2 regions of the Aeromonas enteropelogenes genome follow, and region 1 is predicted to be linked to the other one. Evidence: predicted binding sites of a transcription regulator. Region 1 holds the regulator's gene; the other holds the start of a gene.
The links. The regulator LexA, encoded in region 1, represses DNA repair genes until DNA is damaged. The targets are predictions, from matches to a motif close to ANCTGTNTNNNNANACAGNT.

Region 1 (5,185 bases):
TGCGCTCCCTCGACATCGACGATCAGATCTATCTGGGCCAGTACCTGCCCCGCAACCTGATGGGACGCCTGCTCACCTCCATGGCCCCCGCCGATCGGGATCGGGTGCGCGAAGTGATCCGCTACGGTAAGCACACGGTCGGCGCCATGATGGACTTCGAGCTCATCACGGTGCGCCCCGACGTGAGCCTCGCCACCGTGCAACGTTTCTTGCGGCTGCGGGGCAAGATCCCCGCCAACACCGACAAGCTGTTTGTCATCGATCGGCGCAACCACCTGCTCGGCGAACTGGCCCTCACCACTGTGCTGCTGCACAAACCCGCCACCCTGGTGAGCGAGGTGATGGAGCAGGATCCCATCACCTTTGATCCCGAAGACAACGACGAGGCAGCGGCCCGTACCTTCGAGCGGGATGATCTGCTTTCCGCCGCCGTGGTGGATGCCAAGGGCAAGCTGATGGGCCGCCTCACCGTCGAGGAGATCGTGGATGTGGTCTATGAGGAGAGCGACACCGATCTGCGCCGCATGGGGGGGATCAGCGAGGAGGAGGATGTGTTCGCACCAGTCGCCAAGGCGGTGAAGACCCGCTGGGCCTGGCTCGCCCTCAACCTCTGCACCGCCTTCGTGGCGTCGCGAGTGATCGGCCTGTTCGAGCACACCATCTCGCAACTGGTGGCGCTGGCGGCCCTGATGCCCATCGTCGCCGGGATCGGCGGCAACACAGGCAACCAGACCATCACCATGATAGTGCGGGCGCTGGCGCTGCAGCACATTCAGGCGGGCAACCTCTCCTTCCTGCTGTTGCGGGAGCTGGGGGTGGCCTTCATCAACGGTCTGGTGTGGGGTGGCATCATGGGGGTCGTCACCTTCCTGCTCTATCAGGATGCGGCGCTGGGCGCCGTGATGACCCTCGCCATGGTGCTCAACCTGCTGGTGGCGGCGCTGATGGGGGTCATCATCCCCATGACCATGAGCCGGCTGGGTCGCGATCCGGCGGTGGGGGCCAGCGTGATGATCACCGCCATCACCGACACCGGCGGCTTCTTCATCTTTCTGGGGCTGGCCACCCTGTTCCTGCTGTAAACAAGAAGGGAGCCGGCGGCTCCCTTCTTTGTCATGCTCGACTTCTGCGACAGGCGCAGCTCAGGGTCTGGCGTTGCGCCCCTGCTGCCACCCCTTGCCGAGGGCACGACCGATGGGCACCACCGGGGCCAGCCGGACGCTGTCGACAGCCTGGGCACCATGACCCCGCTTGAACAACAGCACCAGGCGCACCACTTTCTCCTTCGGGCAGCCGAGCCAGAGCGCCCAGTGCGGCCCCTTGTGATGAAGCCAGAGTCCGTAAAACCAGGTCATCCGGTTTCCCTTGATAAAACGGGTGATGGAGGATTCAGGCGCCGGTACGCAGCGCTTCGAATCCCATGGCGTGTTCGATGCCATATGCCACTCCTCCTTGACTGACAGGTCACTCAGGTACGTCGACTCATCCCCTGGCAACGTCCTGCCTTGCTTCGAGTGAGATCAGGATGACCCTGGCCTATGTGCCGGCCGGCCCTGCGACACTCCCCTTCTATCCCGTGAAGGTCTGCTTGCGGTTGTCATTGTGCGGCGCTCGCCCCGTGGGGCGGAGCAGCCAGACCCTGACGGTCTGGCCCTGATCTGAGCATATATCCGAAACGGGCGGTTTGCGGGCTGGCGCGGGGGACAAAAACGGCGAGGTTCAGGATCTGCTTGAATTGGCAGGAAAGAGGCGCAGAAACAACACGGCCTCCCGAAGGAGGCCGTGTGGCGAGAAAGGAGATTACATCCAGTCGGCGTTGCGGATCACTCCGACCGCCAGCCCCTCGATGGTGAGATGCTGGCTGGCGAGATCCACTTCGATGGGGGAGAGCTCTTCGTTCTCCGGCAGCAGCCACACCTGACTGCCCTTGCGCTGGAAGCGTTTGACGGTGACATCCTCGTCAAGCCGCGCCACCACCACCTGGCCGTTGCGCACCTCCTGGGTCTTGTGCACCGCCAGCAGGTCGCCATCCAGGATGCCGATGTTCTTCATGCTCATCCCTTGCACCCGCAGCAGGAAGTCGGCGCGCGGGTGGAACAGGGCGGGATCCACCTGATAGTGGCTCTCGATATGCTCCTGGGCCAGGATGGGTTCACCGGCAGCCACCTTGCCGATCAGCGGCAGGCCGCTCTCTTCCAGCGCCTCTTCCTCTTCGAGCAGCAGACGGATGCCGCGGGACGTGCCCGGCATGATCTCGATGACCCCTTTTTTGGCCAGGGCCTTCAGATGTTCTTCGGCCGCATTGGCCGACTTGAAACCAAGCTTCTGGGCAATCTCGGCGCGAGTCGGCGGCATGCCGGTCTCGTTCATGTTCACCTTGATCAGCTCCAGCACTTCGGCCTGGCGGGGGGTAAGGGGTTTCATAGAATTGGCACCTGTCTTTTTATACAGCACACTGGCAGTATATACAGTGCAGTGGCCAAGGCAAGGCGCAGCTGACATTTGTCGCGACCAACCGGCAATTTCACCCTGTTTTGATCCCGCACGACTGAACTCATCGTACCTCTCGGCGACAAGGGGCCGGTGATTTGCTATGCTCACGCCGCATTTTTTTGGAGAGCAGACGCACATGTCCCCAGGACAGAAGATTTCCAGAGCCATCTTGCAATGGCCGGTCAGCGGCTTGGTCAATCACAAAAGCCTGCCGGAAAATCCCATCACAGAACTCAAGCTGGATCCGGCCAGACCCATCGTCTACGCCCTGAAAACCAGCTCGATCACCGACCTGATGACCCTGCAGCAGTGCTGCGAGGATCTCGGTCTGCCGGGCCCCTTTACGCCGCTGGAACTGAACGGCCAGCTGCTGCCGCGCTATGTCTGTCTGGATCGTCCGCCTCCCCTCTTCGGCAAGCGCAGCAAGCCGCTTCCCTTCCTGCAGGAGTTCCACCAGCTGCTGGATCTGCACAAGCAGGATCCGGCGCTGGATATCCAGGTAGTGCCCGTCACCCTGTTCTGGGGCCGTGCCCCGGGCCGGGAGGGAGAAGAGGCCTCCGGGCTCAACATCATCAGCAGTCTGGCGCCGAACCGGCTCAAGAAGGCACTCATCGTGATCCTCAAGGGTCGCGAAAACCTGGTGCGCTTCTCCCCGCCCCTCTCCCTGCGCTACATGGCGGACAAACACGGTACCGACGAGGCCATCGCCCACAAGCTGGCGCGGGTCGCTCGTACCCACTTCAGCCGCCAGCAGCTGGCGGCCACCGGACCGAAACTGCCCAACCGCAACCTGCTGTTCAAACAACTGCTGGATTCGAGCGTGATCCAGCAGGCCATCGCCGAAGAGGCAGAGCGGGAGAACATCAGCCTGGAGAAGGCGCAGAAACGCGCCCACGGCTACATGGACGAGATCGCCTCTGACTTCTCCTACCGGCTGATCCGCCTCGGCGAGAGCTTCCTCGGCTGGCTGTGGAACAAGCTCTATCGTGGCCTCTCGGTCAACGGCGCCGAAAAGGTGCGCCAGCTGGCCCAGGAAGGGCACGAGATCGTCTATGTGCCCTGCCATCGCAGCCACATGGACTACCTGCTGCTCTCCTATGTCATCTATCACCAGGGGATGGTGCCGCCCCATATCGCGGCGGGCATCAACCTCAACTTCTGGCCGGCGGGCCCCATCTTCCGCCACGGCGGTGCCTTCTTCATCCGCCGCACCTTCAAGGGCAATCCGCTCTACAGCACGGTATTTCGCGAGTACCTGAACCTGCTGTTCGCCAAGGGCTACTCGGTGGAGTTCTTCACCGAGGGGGGCCGTTCGCGCACCGGCCGCCTGCTGCCGCCCAAGACCGGCATGCTGGCTATGACCCTGCAAGCCATGATGCGCGGGCTTGACCGCCCGGTCACCCTGGTACCCGTCTACCTCGGCTACGAGCACGTGATGGAGGTGAACACCTACCACAACGAGCTCAAGGGCAGCCGCAAGGAGAAGGAGAGCTTCCTGCAGGTACTCGGCATCCTGCGCAAGCTGCGCAACTACGGCCGCGGCTTCGTCAACTTTGGCGAGCCGCTGACCCTCAACAGCTACCTGAGCGAGCATATTCCGGACTGGAAGGATCATATCGGGGAAGAGGAGCGCCCGGAGTGGATGGCCAGCACGGTCAATACCCTGGCCGATCTGCTGATGACCCGTATCAACGGCGCCGCCGCTGTCAATGGCCTGACCCTGAGCGCCCTGGCGCTGCTGGCCGCCGAGCGCCATGCCCTGACCCGTGACGAGTTGCAGGCCCAACTCAACACCTATCTGGATCTGCTCAAGGCGGTGCCCTACAGTGCCCAGAGCACCATCCCGGACGAGGATGCCGGCACCCTGCTGGATCAGGCGCTGGAACTCAACAAGTTCGAGGTGAGCGAGGACAAGCTGGGCCAGATCATCAGCCTGGATCGCTACCAGGCGATCCTGCTGACCTACTACCGCAACAACATCCTCCACCTGTTTGCCATGCCCTCCCTGGTAGCGGCGCTGATCGACCGCTGCGAGGGGATCAGCCGCGGCGAGATCATCGCCCGCTGCGTCGATATCTATCCGCTGCTCAAGACCGAGCTGTTCCTGCGTTACGAAGAGGAGGAGCTGCCGGAGCTTATCGATGCCCTGCTGGCCGAGTTGCAGCGCCAGCAGCTGATCGAGGCACGTGACGGTGGCTACTGGGTCAACCCGGGCAACCAGATGCGCCTGTTGCTGCTGGCCGAAAGTATCCAGGAGACCCTGCAGCGCTACGCCATCGTGCTGACCCGGGTGCTGGCCCAACCCTACATAGAGGCAGAGCAGCTGGAGGCAGACGGCCTGATGATGGCGGAGCGCCTCGGCACCCTGCACGGCATCAACGCCCCCGAGTTCTTCGACCAGAAGCTGTTCAGCACCCTGATCCACACCCTGCGCAAGGAGGGCTACCTCTCCGCCGAGAGCAAACCGGATCTGGGACGCTTCCAGGCGCTGGCGGACAACATAGTGCCGCTGCTGAGCACCAAGATCCGCCGCACCATCCGGGCCGGCAACCAGCGCTGATCCGCACCACAAATGAAGAAGGCCGCATGATGCGGCCTTCTTTTTGCTCGGCTTCTTTTTGTTCAGGGAATGGTCACCCCAGCAGGTAATCTAGCACCAGCCCGGCGAACACCAGAGCCCCCACATAGTTGT
Region 2 (5,185 bases), 780 kb from region 1:
GCCCGCGCCGAAAACCCCAACAACCTGCTGCTCGACAACGGCGACCTGATCCAGGGCTCGCCGCTGGCCGACTACATCTTTGAGCAAGCGGGCGAGGGCTACCTCGACAAGCAGGCGCATCCCGTGTTCAAGGCGATGAACGAGCTGGGTTATGACGCCGGCAACCTGGGCAACCACGAGTTCAACTACGGGCTGGATTACCTCGGCAAGGTGCTGCAAGGGGCCAAGTTTCCCTACGTGAATGCCAACGTGTTCGCAGCCGATGCCTTCAAGCGAGATGGAGAGGGCAAGATCGACTGGAGCGGCAACAAGTTCACCCCCTACCTGCTGCTGGAGCGTCAGGTGACCGATGACAAGGGGCAGCCACAGACCGTCAAGGTCGGCATTCTGGGCCTGACCCCGCCGCAGGTACTGCAGTGGGACAAGCGTCACCTGCAGGGCAAGGTAGTGGTGGCCGACATGGTCGAGACCGCGAACCACTATATTCCCGAGCTGCGCGCCAAGGGAGCCGATCTGGTGGTCGTGGTGGCGCACACCGGCATCAATGCCGGCAGTTACGAGGCCATGATGGAGAATGCCGCCTGGCACCTGGCCAAGGTGGAAGGTATAGATGCCCTGATGCTGGGTCATGCCCACAAGAACTTCCCGGGGGACTTCCCCAATCTGCCGGAGGTGGACAACCAGGCCGGCACCCTGAGTGGTGTACCAACCGTGATGCCGGGCTTTTGGGGCAATCACCTCGGCATCATCGACCTCAAGCTGGAACAGGTGGATGGCAAGTGGCGGGTGAAGCAGAGCCAGGCCAGCCTGCGCCAGATCGATGCCAGCGAAGGGAGCAAGGTGGATGCGCGAGTCACCGAGCTGGTCAAGGCAGACCATGAGGGCACCAACCAGTGGCTGGATCGTCCTCTTGGCAAGATCACCAACCCCATCCACAGCTTCTTCGCCCTGGTGCAGGACGATCCCTCGGTGCAACTGGTGAGCGATGCCCAGCGCCGGCATGCCGAACAGTTGCAAAAGGATGGCCTGCTCAAGGAGCCTTATCCGATCCTCTCGGCGGCGGCGCCGTTTCGTGGCGGTCGCAACGGCATCACTGACTTCACCTATGTGCCGGCGGGGGATATCTCCCTGCGCAACGTCTCTGATCTCTACATCTATCCGAACACCTTGCAGGTGGTCGAGGTGAACGGGGCCACCGTCAAGGAGTGGCTGGAGATGAGTGCCGGCCAGTTCAACCGGGTGGATCCCGCCAGCCGCGAGGTGCAGTGGCTGGTGAACGAGAGTTTCCCCACCTACAACTTCGACGTGATCGACGGGGTCAGCTACGAGGTGGATATCACCCAGCCCGCCCGTTACAACAAGGAAGGGGTCAAGGTGAGCGAGGGCGAGCGGATAGGCAAGCTGACCTTCAACGGCAAGCCCGTCGATCCGGCCCAGAAATTCTACGTGGTGACCAACAACTACCGCGCCAGCGGTGGCGGCCACTTCCCGGAAGTGGATGGTGGCAATATCGTCCACGAAGATCCCTTCGAGACACGTGAAATTGTGGCCCGGTACCTGAAGTCACGTTCGGCCAGCCAGCCCCAGGGCTTCAGTCCGTTGGCCGACAACAACTGGCACATGAAGGCGCTGCCTGCGGGCGTCGATGTACGCCTCTACTCCTCTCCCCGCGAGGAGGCCAAGGCGGTGGCTGGGGCGGATCTGGCCTATCAGTCCACTTTGCCGATGGATGATGCGAAGCATCCCGGTTACGCCATCTACCGTCTGGTTCGCCAGTAACAGGGCATGGCCGGAGACAGACTTCGGCCAGTAGAAAACAACATGCCAGCCCGTTTGTCCGGGCTGGTATGTTTCGTTTCTGTGGCCGGGTCAGACCCGGAACTGGGAGAGCAGGCTCTGTTGTTGCAAGCTGACCTGATGGAGGGAGGAGGCGATATGCAGGCACTCCTGGGCCTCCTGCTCGCCGGTTCTGGCTTGTTGGCTGATCCCCGATACCTTGTCGGAAGACCTGCTCAGGGTGAGCGAGAGCTGGCCGGTGGCATCGGCTACCTGCTGCACCATGGTGGCCAGCCGGTCGATGGCCTCTTCCACCCGAAACAGGATCTGCCTGGTATTCTCGGAATCCTGCATCCCTGACTCCACCGTCTTCATGTTGCGCTGCATCATCAGGTAGGCCGTCTCCGTCTGCTGCTGGATGCTGCTGATCACCTGGCTGATTTCGGCGCTGGAGGCGGCGGTGCGGCTGGCCAGGGTACGTACCTCGTCGGCCACCACCGCAAAACCGCGACCCATTTCTCCGGCCCTGGCGGCCTCGATGGCGGCGTTGAGGGCCAGCAGGTTGGTCTGCTCGGAAATACCGCTGATGGTGGAGATGATCTGGCCGATCTGGCCCGCTTGCTCCTTGAGGGAGTTGATGGCGATGGCGCACTCGCCCACCTCCGTCACCATGCGTTGCATGCCCGTGGTGGCGGACGCCATATACTGGCTGCTCTCGACGGTCAGCTGCCGTACGTCGTTGGCATTCTGGGCGGCCATGCTGCAGTTGTCCGAGATGTGAGTGGCCACTTGCACCATCTGTTCGCTGTCCTGATGCAGCGCCTGGGCGTGTTCCGCCGTCTGGCGGCTGCTCTGGCTGATGGCTTCGACCCGGTTGACCGAGGTGTGCACGTGCTCACTGATGTGCTGGTTGTTGTCCATGGTCGAACTTATCATCTGCTGCAGCTTCTCGATGAAGCGATCCACGCTGTTGGCCAGCGAGCCAATCTCGTCATCCCGCTGCAGGTTGATGCGTACGTTGAGGTCTCCGTCCCCTGCCGCTATGTCCTGCATCCGCCTGTCGACCTGCAGCAGCGGGGCCACCAGTGTGCGGGTCAGCCAGAACCCGCAGAGGATGACCGCAATCAGGCTCAACACCAGACCGGTCAGCAACAGGCCGTGGGTATGGCCGATGATGTCGTGCAGCCGGGCGACCTGATCTTCCACTGTGGCGTCCCCCTGGGCTTCGATATCAACCAGCTGTTTTTGCAGCTCATCGGCACTGGCTTCGTAGCTAGCTTGCTGGATTTGATAGGCGCTCAGGGCCGAAGTCCAGGTCTCCAGCAGCTGATGGTGCCGTGACATCAGGGTGCGGTACTGGCTGGCCAGCGACTGGCCGGCAAATTCGCCGCTCCCTTCGCTGTCGAACAACCCGGTGGCCAGCATGCGATCAACGGCGCTCTGGTAGAAATCGGTCGCCTCCTTGAGCTCTTCCCTGATGGCGGGGGTGACGCCCTGGCTGCGCATCTTCTCCAGCGCATAGAGTTGGCGCAAGAAACCGATGTTGGCCTCCATACCGCCATCGGCGGCTTCCCAGCGGGTGGCAAGACCGCCATTCCAGCTGATGAGCTGGTCGGGGGACTGGGTGAGCGCCTCGACGGCGCCATCGCCGATCACTTCCAGCTGGGTCGAAATACGCTCCATGCGCTCGGCGTTATCCCGCAGCGCCTTATCCACCTCGATATAGCTGTCATGGAGGCCCAGCAGTTTTTCCTGTTGCTGCTGATACTCCTGCTTGCGCTGCGTCATGGCGGCGATGGTGCTGTCGTCGATCAGCTTGCCCTGGGCGACCCGGGACAGTGCATCGTCGGCGGTGGCCCTGGCGGCATCGAGGGCCGGACGATCAAGGGGTGTGCCGTTTTGCATCTTCTGGATATGGAGTTGCTGGTTGCCCAGTTCGATGGAGCCCTCCATGGCGCCGTCCGCGGTTTGCCAGGCTGCGCCCAGCACGTAGGAGAGCAGTGCCTCCAGCCGCTGACTGCCATACCAGCCCGCAGCGCCCATACCCAGGGTGCAAGCGAGCAGTATGGTGAGCGCCAGGGTGAATGTGGTGACAATTTTCATCTGATGCCTTCCTTGGTATCGACACTGGATCGAACAGAGTTCCGAACGGATTCAGTGTAGTCGTTTATGTTCCGGCACAACGCCTGCGGCGTGGCAGGGATCGCCCGTGCCTTGTAACCAATAAGGAAAGCATGGTGGTGAAAGGCATAAAAAGCCGCTCTGACCACCCGGTGGTGTAAGGCCTATGCTGGATACTTATCCAGTTATTCTTTATGCTATGAACCAATTTTCGAATCGTCGTATTGGTAAGGAGAGAGCCGTGATCGGTCGCTTGAGAGGCATTGTCATTGAAAAGCAGCCCCCCGAGGTTTTGCTGGAGGTTGGCGGGGTCGGCTACGAGGTGCAGATGCCCATGAGCTGCTTCTACGACCTGCCGGATATCGGCCAGGAGGCGACCATCCAGACCCATTTCGTGGTGCGTGAAGATGCCCAGCTGCTCTATGGCTTCAACCACAAGCAGGAGCGGGCACTGTTTCGCGAGCTGATCAAGACCAACGGTGTGGGCCCCAAATTGGCGCTGGCCATTCTCTCCGGCATGACTGCCAGCCAGTTTGTCCTGTGTGTCGAGCGCGAGGAGATAAGCTCTCTGGTCAAATTGCCCGGGGTGGGCAAGAAGACGGCGGAGCGGCTGGTGGTCGAGATGAAGGACAGGCTCAAGGGCTGGGTCAGCCACGATCTCTTCTCGCCGGCGGCCGTGCCCCTGCCTGCCAGCGAACCGGCCCTGCGGGCGCCGGATGCGGCAGAAGAGGCGGCCAGCGCGCTGGTGGCCCTTGGTTACAAGCCACAGCAGGCCAGCCAGATCGTCAGCAAGATCGCCGCCGATGGCATGTCGGTGGAAGAGATCATCCGTGAATCCCTGCGTAGTCTGGTGTGAGGTAGTCGATGATTGAAGCGGATCGTCTCATCTCGGCAAGTGCCGCCCGTGAGGATGACATTATCGATCGGGCCATTCGCCCCAAGAAACTGGCCGACTACACGGGCCAGGATACCGTCTGCGAACAGATGGAGATCTTCATCGAGGCGGCGCGGCAACGGGGAGAGGCCCTCGATCACCTGCTGATCTTCGGCCCGCCGGGTCTGGGCAAGACGACCCTCGCCAACATTGTCGCCAACGAGATGGGGGTGAACATCAAGACCACATCGGGTCCGGTGCTGGAAAAGGCCGGCGATCTGGCTGCGCTGCTCACCAACCTCGAGCCCAACGATGTGCTGTTCATCGACGAGATCCACCGCCTGAGCCCCGTGGTGGAGGAGGTGCTCTACCCGGCCATGGAGGATTACCAGCTCGACATCATGATAGGGGAGG

Region 2: a site for LexA is predicted at 4,065-4,084, ahead of ruvA (Holliday junction branch migration protein RuvA). Genes of this name have one in related genera too.

What each region holds. Positions count from the first base shown of each region.
Region 1 is NZ_CP083625.1:1,243,363-1,248,547, forward strand. Features, by position in the region: gene mgtE (magnesium transporter) at 1-1,082, shown strand, start outside; gene LA321_RS05860 (hypothetical protein) at 1,143-1,439, opposite strand; gene lexA (transcriptional repressor LexA) at 1,801-2,424, opposite strand; gene plsB (glycerol-3-phosphate 1-O-acyltransferase PlsB) at 2,630-5,053, shown strand; gene ubiA (4-hydroxybenzoate octaprenyltransferase) at 5,127-5,185, opposite strand, start outside.
Region 2 is NZ_CP083625.1:2,026,824-2,032,008, forward strand. Features, by position in the region: gene LA321_RS09540 (bifunctional 2',3'-cyclic-nucleotide 2'-phosphodiesterase/3'-nucleotidase) at 1-1,779, shown strand, start outside; gene LA321_RS09545 (methyl-accepting chemotaxis protein) at 1,870-3,879, opposite strand; gene ruvA (Holliday junction branch migration protein RuvA) at 4,139-4,753, shown strand; gene ruvB (Holliday junction branch migration DNA helicase RuvB) at 4,762-5,185, shown strand, end outside.